Regions from separate parts of the Kitasatospora sp. NPDC034035 genome, predicted to be linked through region 2. Evidence: riboswitches for the same ligand, from Rfam matches in the RefSeq annotation. Region 2 holds a riboswitch; the other holds the start of a gene.
The links. A riboswitch is a leader RNA that binds a small molecule or an ion and turns the genes downstream of it on or off. The one in region 2 is predicted to bind glycine.
Positions count from the first base shown of each region.

Region 1: linked by a shared signal. The riboswitch ahead of gcvT (glycine cleavage system aminomethyltransferase GcvT) and the one ahead of gcvP (aminomethyl-transferring glycine dehydrogenase) in region 2 are both predicted to bind glycine.

Region 1 covers NZ_JBVISA010000006.1:288,569-299,029, forward strand. Annotated here, with positions in the region: gene ACZ52J_RS11535 (hypothetical protein) at 1-1,666, opposite strand, end outside; gene ACZ52J_RS11540 (L-serine ammonia-lyase) at 1,852-3,219, opposite strand; gene glyA (serine hydroxymethyltransferase) at 3,378-4,646, opposite strand; gene gcvH (glycine cleavage system protein GcvH) at 4,731-5,108, opposite strand; gene gcvT (glycine cleavage system aminomethyltransferase GcvT) at 5,221-6,342, opposite strand; glycine riboswitch at 6,573-6,693, opposite strand; gene ACZ52J_RS11560 (enhanced serine sensitivity protein SseB C-terminal domain-containing protein) at 6,925-7,728, shown strand; gene ACZ52J_RS11565 (enhanced serine sensitivity protein SseB C-terminal domain-containing protein) at 7,844-8,797, shown strand; gene ACZ52J_RS11570 (ABC transporter permease) at 9,301-10,290, shown strand; gene ACZ52J_RS11575 (ABC transporter substrate-binding protein) at 10,345-10,461, shown strand, end outside.
Region 2 covers NZ_JBVISA010000026.1:8,515-18,975, forward strand. Annotated here, with positions in the region: gene ACZ52J_RS30240 (bifunctional nuclease family protein) at 1-259, shown strand, start outside; gene ACZ52J_RS30245 (MerR family transcriptional regulator) at 476-1,120, shown strand; gene ACZ52J_RS30250 (SanA/YdcF family protein) at 1,214-1,942, shown strand; gene ACZ52J_RS30255 (DNA polymerase IV) at 2,012-3,421, shown strand; gene ACZ52J_RS30260 (MFS transporter) at 3,566-5,062, opposite strand; gene ACZ52J_RS30265 (PRC and DUF2382 domain-containing protein) at 5,206-6,315, opposite strand; glycine riboswitch at 6,467-6,570, shown strand; glycine riboswitch at 6,572-6,704, shown strand; gene gcvP (aminomethyl-transferring glycine dehydrogenase) at 6,809-9,709, shown strand; gene ACZ52J_RS30275 (DUF5999 family protein) at 9,866-10,057, opposite strand.

The DNA of each region.
Region 1 (10,461 bases), on a different contig from region 2:
CCAGCGCGACCCGCACGCCCTCGATGATCCGCTCCTCGATCGACTTCAAGTACCGTATGACGTCCAGCTCCTGGAAGATCGAGATGGTCGACGTGGTGGCGGCCTCGCGCAAGGAGACGACCGGGCGGGCGGCCACCACCAGCTGGTCGTCGTCATCCGTGCCGCCCGTGGCCCGGCGTCCGCCCGGGCGCAGCAGCGAGCGGAGCGCGGCCGGCCCGGCGGTGAACGCGGACATCGCCGGGCCGCGGCGTCCCGGTCGGGTGCCCTGCTGGGCCACCGAGTCCGCCAGCAGCTCGTAGTCGCGCCGGACCGGCCCGAGCACGTGCGGGACGACCTCCACCATCAGCAGGTTCCCCTGGGTGTGCACCCGCAACTGCACCGTCAGCACCACCTGTTCGTCCCAGGCGCCGACCCGGACCCGCAGGAAGTGCCGGCGCCGTTCGCCGCCCTCGTCGACCGCCTCGGCGATGTGCCGGGCGATCTCCTCGGGCCCGCGCGGGACCTCGCCGCGCGCCGGGCCGTACGGGAGGTAGACGACGTGCTCGATCTCCAGGTCCCGCAGGCGGTCCAGGCTGGTGTCGGCGGCGGCCTGCCGCAAGGCGGCCAGGCGCGGGATGACCAGGTCGAGTACGGCCCGGGCGATCAGGCCCTCCTCGGCGGCCGCCGGGGCGTCCTTGCGGCGCCTCAGCTCCAGGGTGAACCGCCAGACGCTGAACGGGAGTCCGGCGCCGAGGAAGGGATCGGCCGGATCGTAGACGACGAGCTGCGAGTACTGCTCGTCGGCGATGGCCCGCTGCAGCGCCGGGTAGCGCGGCCGGGCCGGCAGCCGGCGCGGATGCTTGGGGAAGTTCTCGCGGGTCAGCTCCCGGCGGAGGACCTGGGCGACGTGCAGGCGGTGCCAGCCCACTGTCGCGGCGAGCGCCAGCGGGAACAGCGTGCCCTGCCAGGCCCCCTCCTTCAGTGTGGCCAGCGCCAGTGCCCAGTAGAGGATCTGGGCGATCACGGCGAGGACGGAGAGGAGCCCGCCGGCGGCGCGCCGGGCCTCGGACGCCCGGGAGCCGCCGGGCGTGGTGGGGGCGGCTGGGGCGTAGAGCGCGTACTCCCGGACCTCCGCGGGCTTGGCGTACCAGGACAGCAGGCAGACCAGGGCGTACAGGACGGCGAAGGTCGCCGTGAACGGTGGCATGTAGTGCGAGAGCACGCCGAACACGGTGTCGGCCGCCGACTCCTGGCCGTACGGATCGTCGCCGTAGTACCCGCCGGTCAGTCCTTCCCCGTAGGACTTCCAGTCGGCGGCGGACGGTGGGTGCTGGAGCAGCGGCCAGTACTCGGTGCAGAAGAAGCCCAACCAGACCAAGGCGAGCACCGCGCCCGTGCGAGCCTCCAGTGCCCGGGCCCGGAGGGCGTGCGCCAGCACCGTGACCAGGTCGAAGCCCAGGGACGGCGGGACGGAGCGCTCGTCGTGCTCGACCAGTTCGGTGATGACACGCCGGCGGTAGTCCGGGTCGAGGTAGACCCCGGCGCAGAGCAGCCGGGTGGCCTCGGACCTCGCGTACGGCGATCCCGGCGATCCCGGTGTTCCCGACGATGTCGGCGGTGGCGCCGGCGGTGGCGGTGGAACGGACGGCGGCTCGGCGGGCCGCACCGGCCCGGGCTGGAAGGTCATCCGCCTCCCCCTCTGGCGTGAACCAACTCGCCGAGATTATGGACCTGCTGACGGTCCGTCGGCCAGTAAGAATGCGCAAGGGGAAGTGCGCGGTGAAACGCGCAGCGGGCATGCGAAGGCCCCCGGGTGGAGGGGGCTCCACCCGGGGGCCGGGGCGTCGTGACCGGCGCGCGGTCAGTGCCCGGTCAGCACTCGATGACGTTCACGGCGAGGCCGCCGCGCGAGGTCTCCTTGTACTTGATCTTCATGTCGGCCCCGGTCTCCTTCATCGTCTTGATCGCCTTGTCCAGCGAGACGTGGTGCCGGCCGTCGCCGCGCAGCGCCATCCGGGCCGCGGTGATGGCCTTGACCGACGCCATGCCGTTGCGCTCGATGCAGGGGATCTGGACCAGGCCGCCGACCGGGTCGCAGGTGAGGCCGAGGTTGTGCTCGATGCCGATCTCGGCGGCGTTCTCGACCTGCTCGGGGGTGCCGCCGAGGACCTCGGCGAGGCCGCCCGCGGCCATCGAGCAGGCGGAGCCGACCTCGCCCTGGCAGCCGACCTCGGCGCCGGAGATGGAGGCGTTCTCCTTGAACAGCATGCCGATGGCGCCGGCCGCGAGGAGGAAGCGGACGATGCCGTCGTCGTCGGCGCCCGGGATGAAGTTCAGGAAGTAGTGCAGGACGGCCGGGATGATCCCCGCCGCGCCGTTGGTCGGCGCGGTGACCACCCGGCGGCCGGAGGCGTTCTCCTCGTTGACCGCCATCGCGTAGAGGGTCACCCACTCCATCGCGTTGGCCGGCCCGATGCCCTCGGCGCGGAGCGTGCGCGCGGCAGCGGCGGCCCGGCGGCGGACCTTGAGGCCGCCCGGCAGGATGCCCTCGCGGGTCATGCCGGCCCGCACGCAGTCCTGCATCACGGACCAGATCTCCAGCAGCCCGGTGCGGATCTCCTCCTCGCTGCGCCAGGCCTTCTCGTTCTCCAGCATCAGGCCGGAGATGGAGAGCCCCGTCTCCCGGCTGAGCCGCAGCAGCTCGTCACCGGTGCGGAAGGGGTACTTCAGCACGGTGTCGTCCGGCTTGACCCGGTCGGCGCCGATCGCGTCCTCGTCGACGACGAAGCCGCCGCCGACCGAGTAGTAGGTCTTCTCCAGCAGGGTGGAGCCGTCGGCCGCGTACGCCCAGAGGGTCATGCCGTTGGCGTGGTAGGGCAGCGACCGGCGGCGGTGCAGCACGAGCTGGCTGTCGGGGTCGAAGTCGATGGAGTGCTCGCCGAGCAGGTGGAGCTTCTTCTCGGCGGTGATCCGCTCGACGTCCTTGTCGGCCTGGTCGACGTCGACGGTGCGGGGCGAGTTGTCCTCCAGGCCCAGCAGGACGGCCTTCGGGGTGCCGTGGCCGTGGCCGGTGGCACCCAGCGAGCCGTACAGCTCGGCACGCACGCCCGTCACCTGGGTCAGCAGGTCTTCGGACCGCAGTCGGCGGGCGAACATCCGGGCGGCGCGCATCGGGCCCACGGTGTGGGAGCTCGAGGGGCCGATGCCGATGGAGAAGAGGTCGAAGACGCTGATGGCCACGGGGGACGTCCTTGTCTGGTCTCGTGGAAGTACTTGCGGGCGGGGGCCGACACGGCTCGGGGCACCGCGCGCACTTACCAGTGTGCGCGGTGCCCCGGAGCCCCAGGTGTCGCGGCGGGGTGAGGCCGGTCACCCGGCCCGGACGATCACCGAAGTGATCAGAGGTTCGGGTACAGCGGGTACTTCTCGGCCAGCGCGGTGACGCGGGCCTTCAGGGCGTCGGCGACGGTCTCGTCGAAGGCGGGCTTGAGCGCCTCGGCGATGATGTCGGCGACCTCGCGGAAGTCCTCGGCCTGGAAGCCGCGGGTGGCCAGGGCCGGGGTGCCGATACGCAGGCCCGAGGTGACCATCGGCGGGCGCGGGTCGTTCGGGATGGCGTTGCGGTTGACGGTGATGCCGACCTCGTGCAGGCGGTCCTCGGCCTGCTGGCCGTCGAGCTCGCTGTTGCGCAGGTCGACCAGGACCAGGTGCACGTCGGTGCCGCCGGACAGGACGGACGCGCCGGCCTCGGCGACGTCGGCCTGCAGCAGGCGCTCGGCCAGGATCCGGGCACCGTCCAGGGTGCGCTGCTGGCGCTCCTTGAACTCCTCCGAGGCCGCGACCTTGAAGGCGACCGCCTTGCCGGCGATCACGTGCTCGAGCGGGCCGCCCTGCTGGCCGGGGAAGACCGCGGAGTTGATCTTCTTCGCGTACTCGGCCTTGGACAGGATGACGCCGCCGCGCGGGCCGCCCAGGGTCTTGTGGGTGGTGGTGGTGACCACGTCCGCGTAGGGCACCGGGTTCGGGTGCAGCCCGGCGGCCACCAGGCCGGCGAAGTGCGCCATGTCCACCATGAGCAGCGCGCCGACCTCGTCGGCGACCCGGCGGAACTCGGCGAAGTCCAGCTGGCGCGGGTAGGCGGACCAGCCGGCGATGATCAGCTTCGGCTGGTGCTCCTTGGCGAGGCGCTCGACCTCGGCCATGTCGACCTGGCCGGTCTTCTCGTCGACGTGGTACGCGACCACGTTGTAGAGCTTGCCGGAGAAGTTGATCTTCATGCCGTGGGTCAGGTGACCGCCGTGGGCCAGGTCCAGGCCCAGGATGGTGTCGCCCGGCTGGATCAGCGCGAACATCGCGGCGGCGTTGGCCTGCGCGCCCGAGTGCGGCTGCACGTTGGCGTGCTCGGCGCCGAACAGGGCCTTGATGCGGTCGATCGCGATCTGCTCGACCACGTCGACGTGCTCGCAGCCGCCGTAGTAGCGACGGCCGGGGTAGCCCTCGGCGTACTTGTTGGTGAGCACCGAGCCCTGGGCCTCCATGACCGCCACCGGGGCGAAGTTCTCGGAGGCGATCATCTCCAGGGTGGTCTGCTGGCGGTGCAGCTCGGCGTCGACCGCGGCGGCGATCTCCGGGTCGAGGGCGTGCAGGGACTGGTTGAGAACCGTCATGGTGTGGTCTTCCCGGGGAGGAGAGCGGAGGGACGGCGGGGGAGGGCGGGCCGCTGTGCTGCGGCCCGCCCGATCACGAGCGGGTCAGCTGCTGTGGGTGAGCGCGTCGTACTCGTCCGCGCTGAGCAGCTCGTCGGTGGACTCCACGCGCACCTTGAACAGCCAGCCACCCTCGAAGGGGGCGCTGTTGACCAGGCCGTTGTCGTCCAGGACGTCCTGGTTGACCTCGACGACCTCGCCGGTCACCGGGGAGTACAGGTCGCTGACCGACTTGGTGGACTCCAGCTCGCCACAGGTCTCGCCGGCGGTCACGGCGTCGCCGACGGCCGGCAGCTGCACGTAGACGATGTCACCGAGCGCGTCGGCGGCGTGCTTGGTGATGCCGATGGTGGAGACACCGTCCTCAGCGGCGGTGAGCCACTCGTGCTCCTTGGTGTACTGCAGGTGCTGGGGGTTGCTCATGGCGTCATTCTCCAGGATGGGAAGCGGGTACGGCGAAGCGGGCCGCCGCGTGGACGGCTTCGACGTGCGGGTATGGGGAAAGGCGGGTGTCGGCGGGGCGCTCGGCGGGCGCTCAGCGGGCGCGCTTGTAGAACGGCAGCGCCACGACCCGGACCGGCTCGTGCTTGCCGCGCACGTCCACCGCGACGGTGGTGCCGGGGGCGGCGTGGGCCGCGTCGACGTAGGCCATCGCGATCGGCTGTCCCAGCGTCGGGGACGGCGCGCCGGAGGTGATCCGGCCGATCGGGGCGCCGTCGGCGGAGACCACGGTGTACTCGGCGCGCGGGACGCGCTTGCCCTCGGAGACCAGGCCGACCAGCACCCGCGGCGGGTTGGCCTCGGCCGCGGCGGCGGCCTGCTCCAGCGCCTTGCGGCCGACGAAGGCGCCCTCGTTGGTGGTCTTGTCGAAGCGGACGACGCGGCCCAGGCCGGCGTCGAACGGGGTGAGGTCGGTGGACAGCTCGTGCCCGTACAGCGGCATGCCCGCCTCCAGGCGCAGCGTGTCGCGGCAGGAAAGGCCGCACGCGACCAGGCCGCGGCCCTCGCCGGCGGCGGTCAGCGCCTGCCAGATCTCCTCGGCGTCGACCGGGTGGCAGAAGATCTCGAAGCCGTCCTCGCCGGTGTAGCCGGTGCGGGCCAGCAGCACCTCGCGGCCGGCCACGTGGGCCGGGAGGATCGCGTAGTACTTGAGGCCGGGCAGGTCGGCGTCGGTGGTCTCGGCCAGGATCGCGGTGGACTCCGGGCCCTGGACGGCGATCAGCGCGTAGGTGTCGCGGTCGTCGGTGACGACGGCGTCGAAGCCCTTGGCGCGGGCGATCAGCTCGTCGAGGACCAGCTGGGCGTTCGAGGCGTTGGCGACGACCAGGAAGGCGTCCTCGCGCAGGCGGTAGACGATCAGGTCGTCCAGGATGCCGCCGTCCTCGGCGCAGATCATGGTGTAGCGGGCGCGCAGCTCACCCAGCGCGGAGACGAAGCCGACCAGCGCGTGGTCCAGCATCTCGCCGGCCTGCGGACCGGTGACGGTGATCTCGCCCATGTGGGAGAGGTCGAACAGGCCGGCCTTGGTGCGGACGGCGAGGTGCTCCTCGCGCTCGCTGCCGTAGCGCAGCGGCATGTCCCAGCCGGCGAAGTCGGTCATGGTCGCGCCGAGGGCGCGGTGCAGCGCGTCGAGCGCGGTCAGGCGGAGGGACGACATGGCCAGGAACTCCTCGGTCGGGGCACTCATGGGTGCACGCGCCGGACCGGACCCTCTCGGGGGCCGACCCTGCGCGCGGGCATGCGGCGGCGTGGGTCTCCCCATCTGTCGTCGAACCTGAGAGCTTCACCGCCCGCCGGCCCGCAGCTGTTTCCAGCATCCAGGACAGCATGGCGGCTTGCACCGTGGGTGGGCGCGCGACAGGGCCGCGCGCCGCTTTCCAGATGTGCCTAACCCGTGCGGTAGGGGGGCCTGAGAGATTCCGGGGAGGACTTGCTCCTTCGGCGCCGGCTGTGCCACTCACACACTCACTCACTGGTGCGGCACTCCGGGCTCTCCCGCGCGGGTTCGAGCGGCCGGTATGGAGTTGTGGGGCCCGCGGCGCATGCCGTCGGACGCGCACATCATGGCACGTCCCGGACGAGGAAGGGAGAGGGGACCCGGTCACACGGTGAGAGGGGAGCCGGTCACACGACTAGGGGGGAGCCGGTCACACGACACAGAGGCGAACACGAGCCCTAGACTGCTCCGCGTCGGCGCAGCAGAGGGCGGCCGACCGGCAGAGGGCGGAATCGGCGGCGCATGGGGTACCCGGTGGAGCAGCAGCAGGGGTGGGGCGGCCCGGAGGGGGCGCCGGCGGGCGGCACGTGGCCGGCCAACGAGCTGGAGCAGGTGCTGACCGCGGCCCTGGGCGACCCGGGCGCGACGCCGCGGGTGATCGAGGTGCTGGCCCGCAGCCAGGTGTGGGTGCCGCTGCCCGGCGGGGCCGACCCGCAGGGGCAGTCGCTGGACCTGCCGACCATCGAACTGGGCGGCGACCCGTACGTACCGGTGTTCTCCTCGCAGGAGGTGTTCCTGCAGCAGGCGCCGGGAATGGCCTTCGCGATCGCGCCGGTCTGGGAGTTCGCCCGCGGGCTGCCGCTGGGCGTGGGCATCGCGGTGAACCCGGACGCGGCGGTGGGCATCCCGGTGCCGCCGCAGGGCGTGGCCGAGCTGCGCCGCGGTCCGCGCCAGGACCGGTGGGAGGCCGCCGAGGACCCGGCGGCGCCTACCGGCGGCCGGGTGGCGCTGCGCGAGCCGGTGCCGGGCGAGGACCCGGAGCACTTCCTGGCCGCCTGCCGGGCCGAACTGTCGGCCCTTCCCGGGGTGTTGACCGCCCGCCGGGCGCTGGCCAGCATCGAGGGCGAGCCGACCGTGATGTTCGTGGGCGTCCAGTTGGATCCGGCGGCCCCGGCCGACCCGGCCGCGGTGAACGACGCGCTCGGCCGAGCGCTGGGAACCGCGCCGCTGCCGGGCGGCGTCCACCTCGTACTGCTCGACCTCGCCGACGACCCGGTGGTCGAGTGGCTGCTCACCCGGGTCATGCCTTTCTACACGCGGGTGTGAGCGGGGTTCGTATCCAAGGCACGTCGCCGTGGCGGTGGCCGGTGCCGCGCCATAGGGTGCGTGCAGACGGCCGACGGCCGGTGGTTCGAGGAAAGAGGCGCGGCGAGGTGGGCGCATGAGTGCGGGAACGGGAGCGGGCGGGGTGCCGGGGCCCTGGGGCCAGGCACCGGCCGGGCGCCCGGGAGCGGATCCCGGCGTGTTGGAGCACGCCCTGCGCGAGGTCGCGCCGGAGCGCTACGACGCGTACGAGCGCCTGCTGCACGCGCTGGCGGACGGCCGGGTCTGGATGCTGCTCTGGCACGGCACGCCGGGCAGTCCTGACGCGCAGTACGGGAACATGGAGATCAGCGGCCACGGCTACGCGCCGGCCGTCACCTCGCCCGAGCAGCTGGCCGCCTCCGGCTGGGGGCGGGCCCACGAGGTCGTCTCCGGCCGGGAGATCGCCGGCTCGCTGTACCGCACCCGCTGGGGCCTGTGGCTGAACCCGCACGCGCCCGGCGGCGGCGTCGGCGTGCCCTGGGCCGACCTGCGGCGGGTCGCCGCGGGCCTGGACCGGCTGCCGGCCGGTCCGCTGAAGCTGAGCGAGCCGCAGGTCAACGCCCAGCCGTTCTTCGCGCTGCTGGAGCGGCAGGCCGGCGAGGTGCGCGCGGTCCGGGCGCTGCGCCGGGCGTGGGTGCAGCCGGCGGTGGGGGAGCCGTACCTGGCGATCGGCCTGGACCTGTACGAGAGTTCGCCGCCCGCGGTGGAGGCGGTGCGCGCGCTGATGCAGCGGGCGATCGCGGTGGCCCCGGAGGGGCTCGCGGTGTCCACGGTGGCGATGTCGGACGAGTACGACCCGGTGGCGCTGTGGATGCGCGCCAACGCGCGGCCGTTCTTCGACCGGGAGGCCGGCCGCCCGGCGACCGGTCCGTACCCGCCGGTGCCGCCGCCCGCGTACCCGGGGCAGTCGATGTCGGGGCAGCCGACGCCGGGATGGGCCTACGGCACGCAGCCGCCCGCGCAGGGCTGGCAGCAGCAGCCCCAGCCCCAACAGCCGCAGCGGCCGTGGCCCGGCTACCCCGGGCGCTGATTGCCGAACCCGGTCCTGCCGAACCCGGTCCTTCAGGGCCCGTTCCCGCCGTAAATCCCGGGCCTTGAGGCCGAAGCCGAAGCCGACTTGATTGTCCGTCAAGTCGGCTTCGATGCTTTCCGGACGAATTTCCGAATTGCGCCGTCCGGCCATCTTGACATGCATGTTACAGACGTGTGAAGAGGGATATGCCGAAGGCCCGGGAGGTGCATGCCTGCAGATCACAGTTGGGCATCTGTCGGTTGTCAGGTCTGGCGTAAGCCAGTTCGGATGGCAGAGAGTTCTGCGCAACGCACCGCGCGTACTGGAACCCCACAAAGGTGAGCGCGCACGCCGACCCGTTCGACCACGCGACGCCCATCCCGCGTGGTGGCAGTGCCTGTGCACGACGCACTGCCGCGCCCACCCGCTTCTACGCACCTCCGCACGTCCGCAGCCGCACCGCCGAAGCCGGCGCCCGGCACCCGTGGGCCGGCCACCGTCGGCGAGGGGACCAACTGACCATGACCGCATCCGTCACAACCGCCGGGAACGAGCCGGAGGCACCCGCCGCCGCGAGCCCGGCCAAGAAGATCGAGGGCCGCTCCCTCGGCCAGATCGCCTGGACCCGCTTCAAGCGGGACAAGGCCGCCGTCGCCGGCGGCGTCGTGGTGATCCTGCTGATCCTGCTCGCCGTGCTGGCCAAGCCGATCGAGTCGATGTTCGGGCTCGACCCGGACGCCCTCCACCAGGACCTGCTGGACGCCGACCTCGGCGGCCTGCCGCTCGGCGACTGGGGCGGCATGAGCGGGTCCCACCCGCTCGGCGTCGACCCGCTGCAGGGCCGCGACCTGCTGACCCGCGTGATCGAGGGCTCCTGGGTCTCCCTGCTGGTCGCCTTCGGCGCGACCGTGCTGTCCAACACCATCGGCACCGTGCTCGGCATCATGGCCGGCTACTACGGCGGCTGGGTGGACACCCTGATCAGCCGTGTGATGGACGTTTTCCTGGCGTTCCCGCTGCTGCTCTTCGCGATCGCGATCTCGACCTCGCTGCAGGGCGGTGCGTTCGGCCTGCACGGCCTGCCGCTGCACATCCTGGTGCTGATCTTCGTGATCGGCTTCTTCAACTGGCCCTACATGGGCCGGATCGTGCGCGGCCAGACCCTCTCGCTGCGCGAGCGGGAGTTCGTCCACGCGGCCCGCAGCCTGGGCGCCCGGGGCCCGTTCATCCTGTTCAAGGAGCTGCTGCCCAACCTGGTCGGTCCGATCCTGGTCTACTCGACCCTGCTGATCCCGACCAACATCCTCTTCGAGGCCGGGCTGAGCTTCCTCGGTGTCGGCATCCAGCCTCCGCAGGCCTCCTGGGGCGGGATGCTCCAGGACGCGATCCGGTACTACCAGGTGGACCCCCAGTACATGGTGGTCCCCGGCGTGGCGATCTTCCTTACCGTGCTCGCCTTCAACCTGCTCGGCGACGGGCTGCGCGACGCCCTCGATCCCAAGAGCAACTGACCCTGCGTCAGGACCCTCCACCTTTTCCACATCCTCAAGGGGTTGATCTCACCCATGCGTAGGTCCCGTACCGTCGCCCTGACCGCGGCGGCTGCCGCCGCGGTCCTGGTTGTCACCGGCTGTTCCAGCTCGTCGAAGAGCGGCGACTCGTCCTCCTCGTCCTCCGCCTCG
Region 2 (10,461 bases):
CGAGGTGCGGATCACCGATCTGCGGGAGGGCGTGTTCTACGCCGAGCTGGTGTTCGCCGGTGGGGTCGAGGTGAGCGCCCGGCCGTCCGACGCGATAGCGCTGGCGCTGCGGACCGGTACGCCGATCTACGGGAGCGAGGAGGTGCTCGCCGAGGCGGGCATCGCGATCCCGGACGAGCAGGAGGACGAGGTCGAGAAGTTCCGGGAGTTCCTCGACCAGGTGTCGCCCGAGGACTTCGGCGGCGGCGGCCCGCAGTAGCGGTTCTGCGAGCATTCGGCTCAGCGTTTTGCCAAAATTCGTCGACCTACCCACACTAGGGGCACGAAAAACCACTCTCCTGAGTGACGTGGATTGTCTGACCCGGCGTGGCGATCGTTGACGGGTCATAGGGGACTGCCTACCGTCAGGAGTGGCTGTCCGGGTGCCCGATGCCCGCAGTCGGGTTGCCCGCAGCACAAGTGGACGGAGGCAGGCATGAGCAGCACCGGCGATGACGCGGCCCTGGGAGGCCTGTGCGCCGTGCACGTGCCGCGCACCGCTCGTACCGTCACGGACATGGCCCGGGTGGGCAGGTTCCCGGCCGTGCAGCCGGGGCAGCCGGCCATCGAGCGGCTGGCCCCGACGTCCGAACTGATCGGCTTCCGCGGCCCGACGGCCTGTGCGGCGGCCGGCATCACCTACCGTCAGCTGGACTACTGGGCCCGCACCGGGTTGCTGGAGCCCAGCGTCCGGACGGTGTACCCGGCGGCCAGTCAGCGGCTCTACAGCTTCCGCGACGTCCTGCTGCTCAAGATCGTGAAGCGGCTGCTCGACGCGGGGGTCTCGCTGCAGAACATCCGGGTGGCCGTCGCCCATCTGCAGGCCGCCGAGCAGGCCGACCTCGCCGGGATGACGCTGATGTGCGACGGCGCGACGGTGTACGAGTGCACCACGCCGCAGCAGGTGGTGGATCTGCTGAAGGGCGGTCAGGGGGTCTTCGGCATCGCGGTGGGAGCGGTCTGGCAGGAGCTGGAGCGCACCCTCGGGCGGCTGCACGCGGAGCGTACGGACACCGGCGAGACCCTGGTCGGGCAGGACCCGGCCGACGAGCTGGCCCAGCGGCGCAACCGGGCGGTCTGAGCAACGAGTCGACGAGGCCGCGGGCCCGGACGGGGAACCGTTCGGACCCGCGGCCTCGTCGTGTTGCCTGGCGAAACGATCGAGGGAGGGCCTGTGGGAGTCGGCACCGGTATAGCGGGACTGCTGCGGCGCAGGGCCGGACTGCTGCGGACACGGCTGGGGCAGCGGAAGACCCAGCGCAGGGTGTTCCAGGTCGGGACGGTGCTCTGCTCGCTGGCGCTGGCACCGAGCGCCTGGGTGTGGCTCTCGGCGGGTGACCGGGTGGGAACGGTGGAGAGCGCTCCCTCGGCGCCGGTCGCGGTGGTCTTCGGCGCCGGACTCGACCAGGGCAAGCCCTCGCCGTACCTGGAGCACCGGCTGGTCGCGGCGGTGGACCTGTACCGGGAGGGCAAGGTGCAGGCGATCCTGGTGACCGGGGACAACGGGCGGATCGAGTACGACGAGCCCGACGCGATGTTCACGTACCTGACCGAGCACGGCGTGCCGGCCGAGCGGGTGGTCCGGGACTACGCGGGCTTCGACACCTGGGACTCCTGCACCCGGGCGCACCGGATCTTCGGCGTGGACCGGGCCGTGCTGGTCAGCCAGGACTTCCACGTCCGGCGGGCGCTGGCGCTGTGTGAGGCGGCGGGCATCCGCTCGTACGCCGTCGGGGTGCCGGAGCTGCATGACGAGACCTGGCTGTACGGCGGGGTGCGGGAGGTGGCCGGGGCGGGCAAGGCGGCGGTCAACGCCTGGCTGCGGCCGGACCCGGTGTTCCTCGGGCCCCAGGAGGACGGCATTCCGAAGGCGCTCGCGGACGCGGCGAAGAAGCAGCCGTAGGCGTCCGACCGCGCCGGGCGTCCGGCCGGGTTCGTACGCACTGTCGGACCCGTACGCGATGATCTGCGGGTGCGATCACTGCCGAGCATCATCCACCTCGACATGGACGCCTTCTTCGCGGCGGTGGAGCAGGCGGCCAAGCCGAGCCTGCGCGGCAAGCCGGTGGTCGTCGGCGGGCTGGGCGGTCGCGGGGTGGTGTCCACGGCCTCGTACGAGGCGCGGAAGTTCGGGGTGCACTCGGCGATGCCGATGGCGCAGGCGCGTCGTCTCTGCCCCAACGCGGCGTTCCTGTCGGGTCGTTTCGAGGCCTACCGGCAGGTCAGCGAGATCGTGATGGGCCTGCTGCGGGAACTGTCGCCGCTGGTACAGCCGCTCAGCCTGGACGAGGCCTTCGTGGACCTGGAGGCCGGTCCGTACGGCCCGGTGCTGGCCGAGGCGGACCACGACACCGGCGAGCGGCTGGTGCTCGCGCTGGCGGAGGACCTGCGGTCGGACATCCAGCGGCTCACCGGGCTGACCGGCTCGGTGGGGGCGGCCGGGTCCAAACTGATGGCCAAGATCGCCTCCGAGCAGGCCAAGCCGGACGGCCTGGTGCTGATCGAACCCGGGCAGGAACGGGCGGTGCTCGGGCCGATGCCCGTACGGGCGCTGCCCGGGATCGGGCCGGCCACCGAGCAGGTGCTGCGGCGGGCCGGGCTGAGCACGGTGGCCGACCTCGCGGAGGCGGGCGAGGCGGAGCTGGTCCAGCTGCTCGGGCGGGCGCACGGGGCCGGGATCCACCACATGTCGATAGGGCTGGACGAGCGGCCGGTGGTGGCCGACCAGGACGCCAAGTCCGTCTCGGTGGAGGACACCTACGAGGTGGACCTGGCCGACCGGGACCGGGTGCTGCGCGAGGTGGAGGCGCTGGCCGCCCGGTGCGTGCGGCGGCTGCGGGCGGCCGGGCGCTCGGGGCGGACGGTGGTGCTCAAGGTCCGGCGGTTCGACTTCTCGACGCTGACCCGCTCGGAAACGCTCGGCGGGCCCACGGACGACGAGGCGGTGATCACCGCGACCGCGCGCCGGCTGGCCGAGCAGGTGGACATCACGGGCGGGGTCAGGCTGCTCGGCGTGGGCGTCGCCCAACTCGCCGACTACACCCAGGAGGACCTGTTCGCGCAGGCCCTGCGCGAGGAGGCGGCGGAACACGCGGAGGCGGCGGCCGAGACCGAGGAGGCCGAGGAGGAGCCGGAGGTCGTCGTGATGCGGCGGTGGATGCCCGGACAGGACGTCCGGCACGCGGAGTTCGGGCCGGGCTGGGTGCAGGGCAGCGGCGTCGGGAGGGTCACCGTGCGGTTCGAGACGCCGTGGAGCGAGCCGGGGCGGGTGCGGACCTTCGCGGTGGACGACCCGGCGCTCGAGCCGACCCGGCCGCTGCCGCTGCGCCGGGGCGAGGACACCGAACCGGACCGGGACGGCGGTGCAGCCGAGCGGGACTGAGACACGAAAACGGCCCCACCCGGTGGGGGATTACCGGGTGGGGCCGCATCACCGTGCCGGACCCCGTGCGTTCGTGATGCCCTCGCGACGTACGGAGACCGGGGCCCCGCGCCCTGTCCCTGAGCGCGGGGGCCGGACGCCTCGTCAGGCGTCGGTCTTCACCAGCTTGTCGCTGGAGTCCTGCTGGGCCGAGTCGCCGACGACGGTCAGCGGAGCGGCCGGCTTGACGGTGCGGATCAGGAACGGGACGACACCGGCGATGATGCAGACCACGGCCGCGGTCCAGAACGCGTGCTTGTACGCGTCCAGGGTGGGCAGCAGCAGCGGGATCTGCGGCGGCAGCTTCATGACGTCGCCGGTCAGGATGGCGGCCATGACGGCGGTGCCGATCGCGCCACCGACGGTGCGCAGCACCGAGTTCATGCCGTTGGCGATGCCGCTCTGCTCGGCCGGGACGGCGCCGTTGATGTAGGCCGGCATCGCGGCGAACGCGAGGCCGACGCCGAGGCCGAAGATCGCCGAGGCGGTGTAGATGTCGCCCTCGTGGCTGTGCCGCAGGGCCAGGTAGGCCATCGCGATGGCGCCGAGGACGCCACCGAGGACCAGCGGCATGCGCGGGCCGCGGCGGGCGATCAGCAGCGCGCCGAGCGGGGCGGCCACCATGGAGCCGATCGCGGACGGCAGCAGCATGACACCGGCGTGCAGGACGGTGGCGGTGAAGCCGTAGTGGGTCAGCTTCTCCGGGGTCTGGGCGAAGTTGCTGATGACCATGAAGGAGCCGTACATGCCGAAGCCGATGAGCAGGCCCGCCAGGTTGGTGAAGGCCACGGCCGGACGGGACATCATCTTCATGTCGACCAGCGGGTGCGCGACCTTGGTCTCGATGATGCCCCAGACCAGGGCGACGACGGCGGCGACGGCGAACAGGCCGAGGGTCTTGGTGGAGGTCCAACCCCAGTGGTTGCCCTGGCTGACCGCGACCAGCAGCGCGGAGAGCCAGCCCGCCAGGGTGATCGCGCCGAGCGGGTCGGCGCCGCCCTCCTTGTCGGTGACCGGGTCGGACGGGACCCGGAAGGCGACCAGGGCGACCGCGATCAGGCCGAAGACCAGGCCCATCCAGAAGATCGACTTGTAGCTCCAGTGCTCCAGCAGGAGACCGGTGGCGACCAGGCCGAGGCCGGAGCCGACGCCCATCGAGGCGCTGATGGCGGCGACGCCGCCGGTCACCTTCTGCTTGGGCAGCTCGTCGCGGACGATGCTGATCGCCAGCGGCATGACGCCACCGCCGGCGCCCTGCAGGACGCGGGCGACGACCAGCCAGGTGAAGGAGTGGGTGCTGACCGCCAGTGCCGAACCGGCGACCAGGCCCGCCAGCGAGATCAGCAGCATCGGCTTACGGCCCCGGAGGTCGCCGAAGCGGCCCAGGAGGGGAGTCAGCACGGCGGCGGAGAGCAGGTTGGCGGTCATCAGCCAGGTGACGCTGGAGGCCGAGACGCTCAGTTCCTTGGCCAGCGAGGGCAGGATCGGGACGACCGCGGTCTGCACCACACTGAACGACAGCATCGCCAGGATGAGGGCCGGCAGGACCCGGGCGCTGCTCTGCTTCTCGGCCGCGATGGTGGGCTGGGGTGCCTCACTCACGGTTGCTTCCTCCCGTACATAGTGAATGAACTGAAGTAACCATGCAGGGAGATACTTCAGAGTGTCAAATATCGAGCGGTTAAGCTTTGGCAAAGGGGAAGGCCCCGACCTCGGATGGTCGGGGCCCTGCTGGGGATCGCGGGTCAGACGAGCGGGCGCATCCCGGTGGCGCGGGAGGCGTCGGGGGTCGGGGTGACGGCGTCCTGGGGCGTGGTGGGGTCGTGGACCTCGACGTGTTCGCGGCGGAGTTCTTCCCGGATCACTTCCTCGTCGGTGTAGCGCTCGACGACCAGGCGGACGCGCTCGATGGGGGCGAGGTACTTGCGGACCGCCGGGCGCTCCTCACGGAGAGTGACTTCCTCGACGGCTTCGGCGATCTCCTTCTCGGTGAGGACGGCGCGCTCGGCCTCACCGACCGGGATCCGCTCGACCCGGATGCGCTCGCGGACCACCGGGACGCGGCGCTCGACCTGCTCGGTCGTCACGTACTTGCGCAGCTTCGCGGTGCCCACGTTGTGCCACTCGGTGGTGACCTCCAGACGCTCCTCGCGGCAGGTGATCTCGATCGGGTTGCCGGGAGCGGAGGAGTCGGCCCCCGAGCCGCGTGCGTGGGTGGTCGCCGCCGGCATCGGGTGCAGCTTGGGTTCCGTGATGGGCGCCGGGGAAGCCGTGGCGGGAGCAGGGGTGCTGAGGGTCCGCATGTTGCTCTCCATGGCGGTTACGGCGGTGGTCGCGCTGGTGCTCTCGGGCTCGGGGGAGTGGAAGGCGTGCGGCTTGGCGGCGACCGCGGCGGCGGCGGGGGTGACGCCGAAGTCGAGGTCGGACTGCGCGGCGTGGCCGCCGTCCTCGCCGCCCGGGTGGTCCTCCGCTCGGGTGTCGAGGCCGTAGTAGCGGTAGAGCTGGAGCTCCTGGGAGGGGGACAGGTGCTGGCCCACGCCGAAGTCGGGGGACTCCTTGACCAGCGACTTGTCGTACGGCACCCGGAGCTCGTCGCCGGAGAACTCGCTCGTGGTGAGCGGGACGAAGGCGTCCCGGCCGAAGATGCCGGTCCGGACGGCGGCCCACTCGGGCTGGCCGGTGGCGTCGTCCAGGTACACCTCGTCGACCGTGCCGATCTTGTCTCCGTTGCGGTCGACCGCCTTGTGGCCGATGAGGTCCCGGGGGTCGATGTCGGTCTGCACTCTTTCCTCCAGTGCGCTGAGCCTGCGGAACTCCCACAGGAAGTCGGCCGGAGTACCCGTGCCGTCCGCCACTTCACACCAAATGCCATGAATCGGACGGGCGCGACCGGGGTGCGCCGGACGGGCTGCGGGCTGAGCCGTCCGGGGGACGCGCGTAGACCCGGGGTGACCCGAAGCACCCGTGATCCGACGGCCTCCCGCTGGTACCCTGGGCGGCGACCGCAGAGCCCGCTCGGGAGAGTCTCCGACCGCGAAAAGCGCTGGTCGGGGCGCCGAAGGAGCAACTCCTCCCCGGAATCTCTCAGGCATCCGTACCGTGTGGGGTAGGTCACTCTGGAAAGCAGGGCAGGAGTCTCGGCACAGAAGCCGGCGACCACCACCCTCACCGACGGTGCAAGCCGACGGAGCGCCCACAGCGCACCGTGCGGGCGAAGCTCTCAGGTCCCGATGACAGAGGGGGAGGCCTGTCGGGTCCGCCCGCCATGGCTCATTCGCTGTCCGCAGCGGGGAAGGCCGGTCGGCGCGCGTACCCCCGCCGGTCCGTGACCAGGAGGCCTCGACCACCATGAACGCCCAGCCGAACGCGGGACGCCCCACCAGCGCCTCGACCCTCACCGAGCTTGAGCTGGCCAGCCCCTTCGAGAACCGCCACATCGGCCCCGACGCCGCCGCGCAGGAGAAGATGCTGGCGTCCGTCGGCTACGGCTCGCTGGACGAGCTCGCCGCCACCGCCGTGCCCGAGGCGATCCGCTCCATCACCGCCCTGGACCTGCCCGCCGGCCGGACCGAGGCCCAGGTCCTCGCCGAGCTGCGCGAGCTGGCCGGCCACAACCGGGTGCTCCAGCCGATGATCGGCCTGGGCTACTACGGCACCTTCACCCCGCCGGTGATCCTGCGCAACGTCATGGAGAACCCGGCCTGGTACACCGCCTACACCCCGTATCAGCCGGAGATCTCGCAGGGCCGCCTGGAGGCGCTGCTCAACTTCCAGACCGTGGTCTCCGACCTGACCGGCCTGCCGACCTCCGGCTCCTCGCTGCTGGACGAGGGCACCGCGGCCGCCGAGGCGATGGCACTGGCCCGCCGCGTCACCAAGGTCAAGGGCGGCGTGTTCCTGGTCGACGCCGAGACCCTGCCGCAGACCATCGCGGTGATCGAGACCCGCGCGGTGCCGACCGGTGTCGAGGTCGTCGTCGCCGACCTGTCCGAGGGCATCCCGGCCGAGATCGCCGAGCGCGGTGTCTTCGGCGTGCTGCTGCAGTACCCGGGCGCCACCGGTGTGGTCCGCGACCTCGCCCCGGTGATCGAGCAGGCGCACGGCCTGGGCGCGATCGTCGCCGTCGCCGCCGACCTGCTGGCGCTGACCCTGCTCAAGTCCCCCGGCTCGCTGGGCGCCGACATCGCCTGCGGCACCTCGCAGCGCTTCGGCGTGCCGATGGGCTTCGGCGGCCCGCACGCCGGCTACCTCTCGGTGCGCGCCGAGTACGCCCGCTCGCTGCCCGGCCGCCTGGTCGGCGTGTCCGTCGACTCCGACGGCAACCGCGCCTACCGCCTCGCGCTGCAGACCCGCGAGCAGCACATCCGCCGCGAGAAGGCCACCAGCAACATCTGCACCGCCCAGGTGCTGCTCGCCGTGATGGCCTCCATGTACGCCGTCTACCACGGCCCGGACGGCCTGGCCGACATCGCCCGCCGCACCCACCGCTACGCCGCCGCCCTCGCCGAGGGCCTGCGGGCCGGCGGCGTCGAGCTGCTGCACGGCGAGTTCTTCGACACCGTCACCGCCGTCGTCCCGGGCCGCGCCGCCGAGATCGCCGCCGCCGCCCGCGCCAACGGCATCAACGTCCACCAGGACGGCGCGGACCGGATCTCCGTCTCCGCCGACGAGACCACCACCCGCGAGCACCTGGCCGGCGTCTGGGCCGCGTTCGGCGTCGAGGCGGTCGAGGTGGCCGAGGGCGCCGAGGCGCTGCCGGCCGCGCTCCTGCGCGACGACGAGTACCTGACCCACCCGGTCTTCCACAGCCACCGCTCGGAGACCGCCATGCTGCGCTACCTGCGCCGCCTGTCGGACCGGGACTACGCGCTGGACCGGGGCATGATCCCGCTGGGCTCCTGCACCATGAAGCTCAACGCGACCACCGAGATGGAGGCCGTGACCTGGCCGGAGTTCGGCCAGCTCCACCCCTTCGCGCCGATCGACCAGGCCCAGGGCTACCTGACCCTGATCCGCCAGCTGGAGCAGCAACTGGTCGAGGTGACCGGCTACGACGCCGTGTCGATCCAGCCGAACGCGGGCTCGCAGGGCGAGCTGGCCGGCCTGCTGGCCGTCCGCGCCTACCACCACGGCAACGGCGACACCCAGCGCGACGTCTGCCTGATCCCGTCCTCCGCGCACGGCACCAACGCGGCCTCCGCGGTGATGGCCGGCATGCGCGTGGTCGTGGTGAAGACCCTGGTCGACGGCGACGTGGACGTCGAGGACCTGAAGGCCAAGATCGAGCAGCACCGCGACAACCTGTCGGTGCTGATGGTCACCTACCCGTCGACCCACGGCGTGTACGAGACCCAGATCACCGAGATCTGCGCGATGGTGCACGAGGCCGGCGGCCAGGTGTACGTGGACGGCGCCAACCTGAACGCCCTGGTCGGCCTCGCCAAGCCGGGCAAGTTCGGCGCGGACGTCTCGCACCTGAACCTGCACAAGACCTTCTGCATCCCGCACGGCGGTGGCGGCCCGGGCGTCGGCCCGGTCGCGGTGCGCGCCCACCTGGCGCCGTACCTGCCGAACCACCCGCTGCAGTCGGAGGCCGGCCCGGCCACCGGTGTCGGCCCGATCTCGGCCGCGCCGTGGGGCTCGGCGGCGATCCTGCCGATCTCCTGGGCGTACGTCCGGCTGATGGGCGGCGAGGGCCTCAAGCGCGCGACGCAGGTCGCGGTGCTGAACGCCAACTACATCGCCAAGCGCCTCGCGCCGCACTTCCCGGTGCTCTACACCGGCCCGGGCGGGCTGGTCGCGCACGAGTGCATCATCGACCTGCGCCCGCTGACCAAGGAGACGGGCGTGACGGTGGACGACATCGCCAAGCGCCTGATCGACTACGGCTTCCACGCGCCGACGATGTCCTTCCCGGTGGCCGGCACGCTGATGATCGAGCCGACCGAGTCCGAGGACCTGCACGAGATCGACCGGTTCTGCGACGCGATGATCGAGATCCGGGCCGAGATCGACAAGGTCGGCTCGGGCGAGTGGGCCGCCGACGACAACCCGCTGCGCAACGCCCCGCACACCGCCGCCGAGCTGGCCGGCGACTGGGCGCACGGCTACTCGCGGCAGGACGCGGTCTTCCCGGCGGGCGTGAACCCGGCGGACAAGTACTGGCCGCCGGTGAGCCGGATCGACGGCGCGTACGGCGACCGCAACCTGGTCTGCTCCTGCCCGCCGCTGGACGAGTACGGCGTCTGACGGAGCCGGGCGCCACGGCGTCCGGACGAACGGCAGGGCCCCGGCGGAACTCTCCGCCGGGGCCCTGCCCGTACTGCCTCGAGTCGGTGTCCGGGCCGGCCGTACGGTCGGGACCGCGGTGCGGTCGCGCCCGGCGTACGGCCGGGGACCGGGTGGTCAGGCCGCGTGGGCGACGGGTCGGCGCGGCGCGATCACCCGGCCGTCCGGCAGCAGCTCTCCGGTGTCCTCGAACAGGACGACGCCGTTGCAGAGCAGGCTCCAGCCCTGCTCCGGGTGGCAGGCCACCGACACGGCCGCTTCGCGGTCCTCGGACTCGGCCGATGGGCACTCAGGACGGTGCTGGCACATACGCGTACCCTCGCTTCGCTCTGCGATCCTCCCCGTGGTGCGGTCGCCGGAGGTCGTGCCGTCCGGAGGCCGCCGCGGTAGTCGGATCCTGTCCGCACGCCGACCAGGTGTTGACCGGCGCTCAAGTGGGTAGGACAGGTGGTCCTTCCACGCTGGTTCCCAGTGTCGGCATCCGTGGACGTGCGCGCAGCGATTTCGTGACATGCGCCACAACTCCCGGGCAGAGATCACCCGTTCAGGTGGGGGCAGGGGGAAATCGCGCACCGGTGGGTCAGGCGGTGGATGGCCCGATCAGGCCATGGGGGATGGCCCGTTCCGGTGGTCGCCGTTCGGGTGATGCACCCGGGCCCGGGTGCGCGGGCACGACGGAGGGCCGCCGGGCGGTGGTCCGGCGGCCCGTGCGG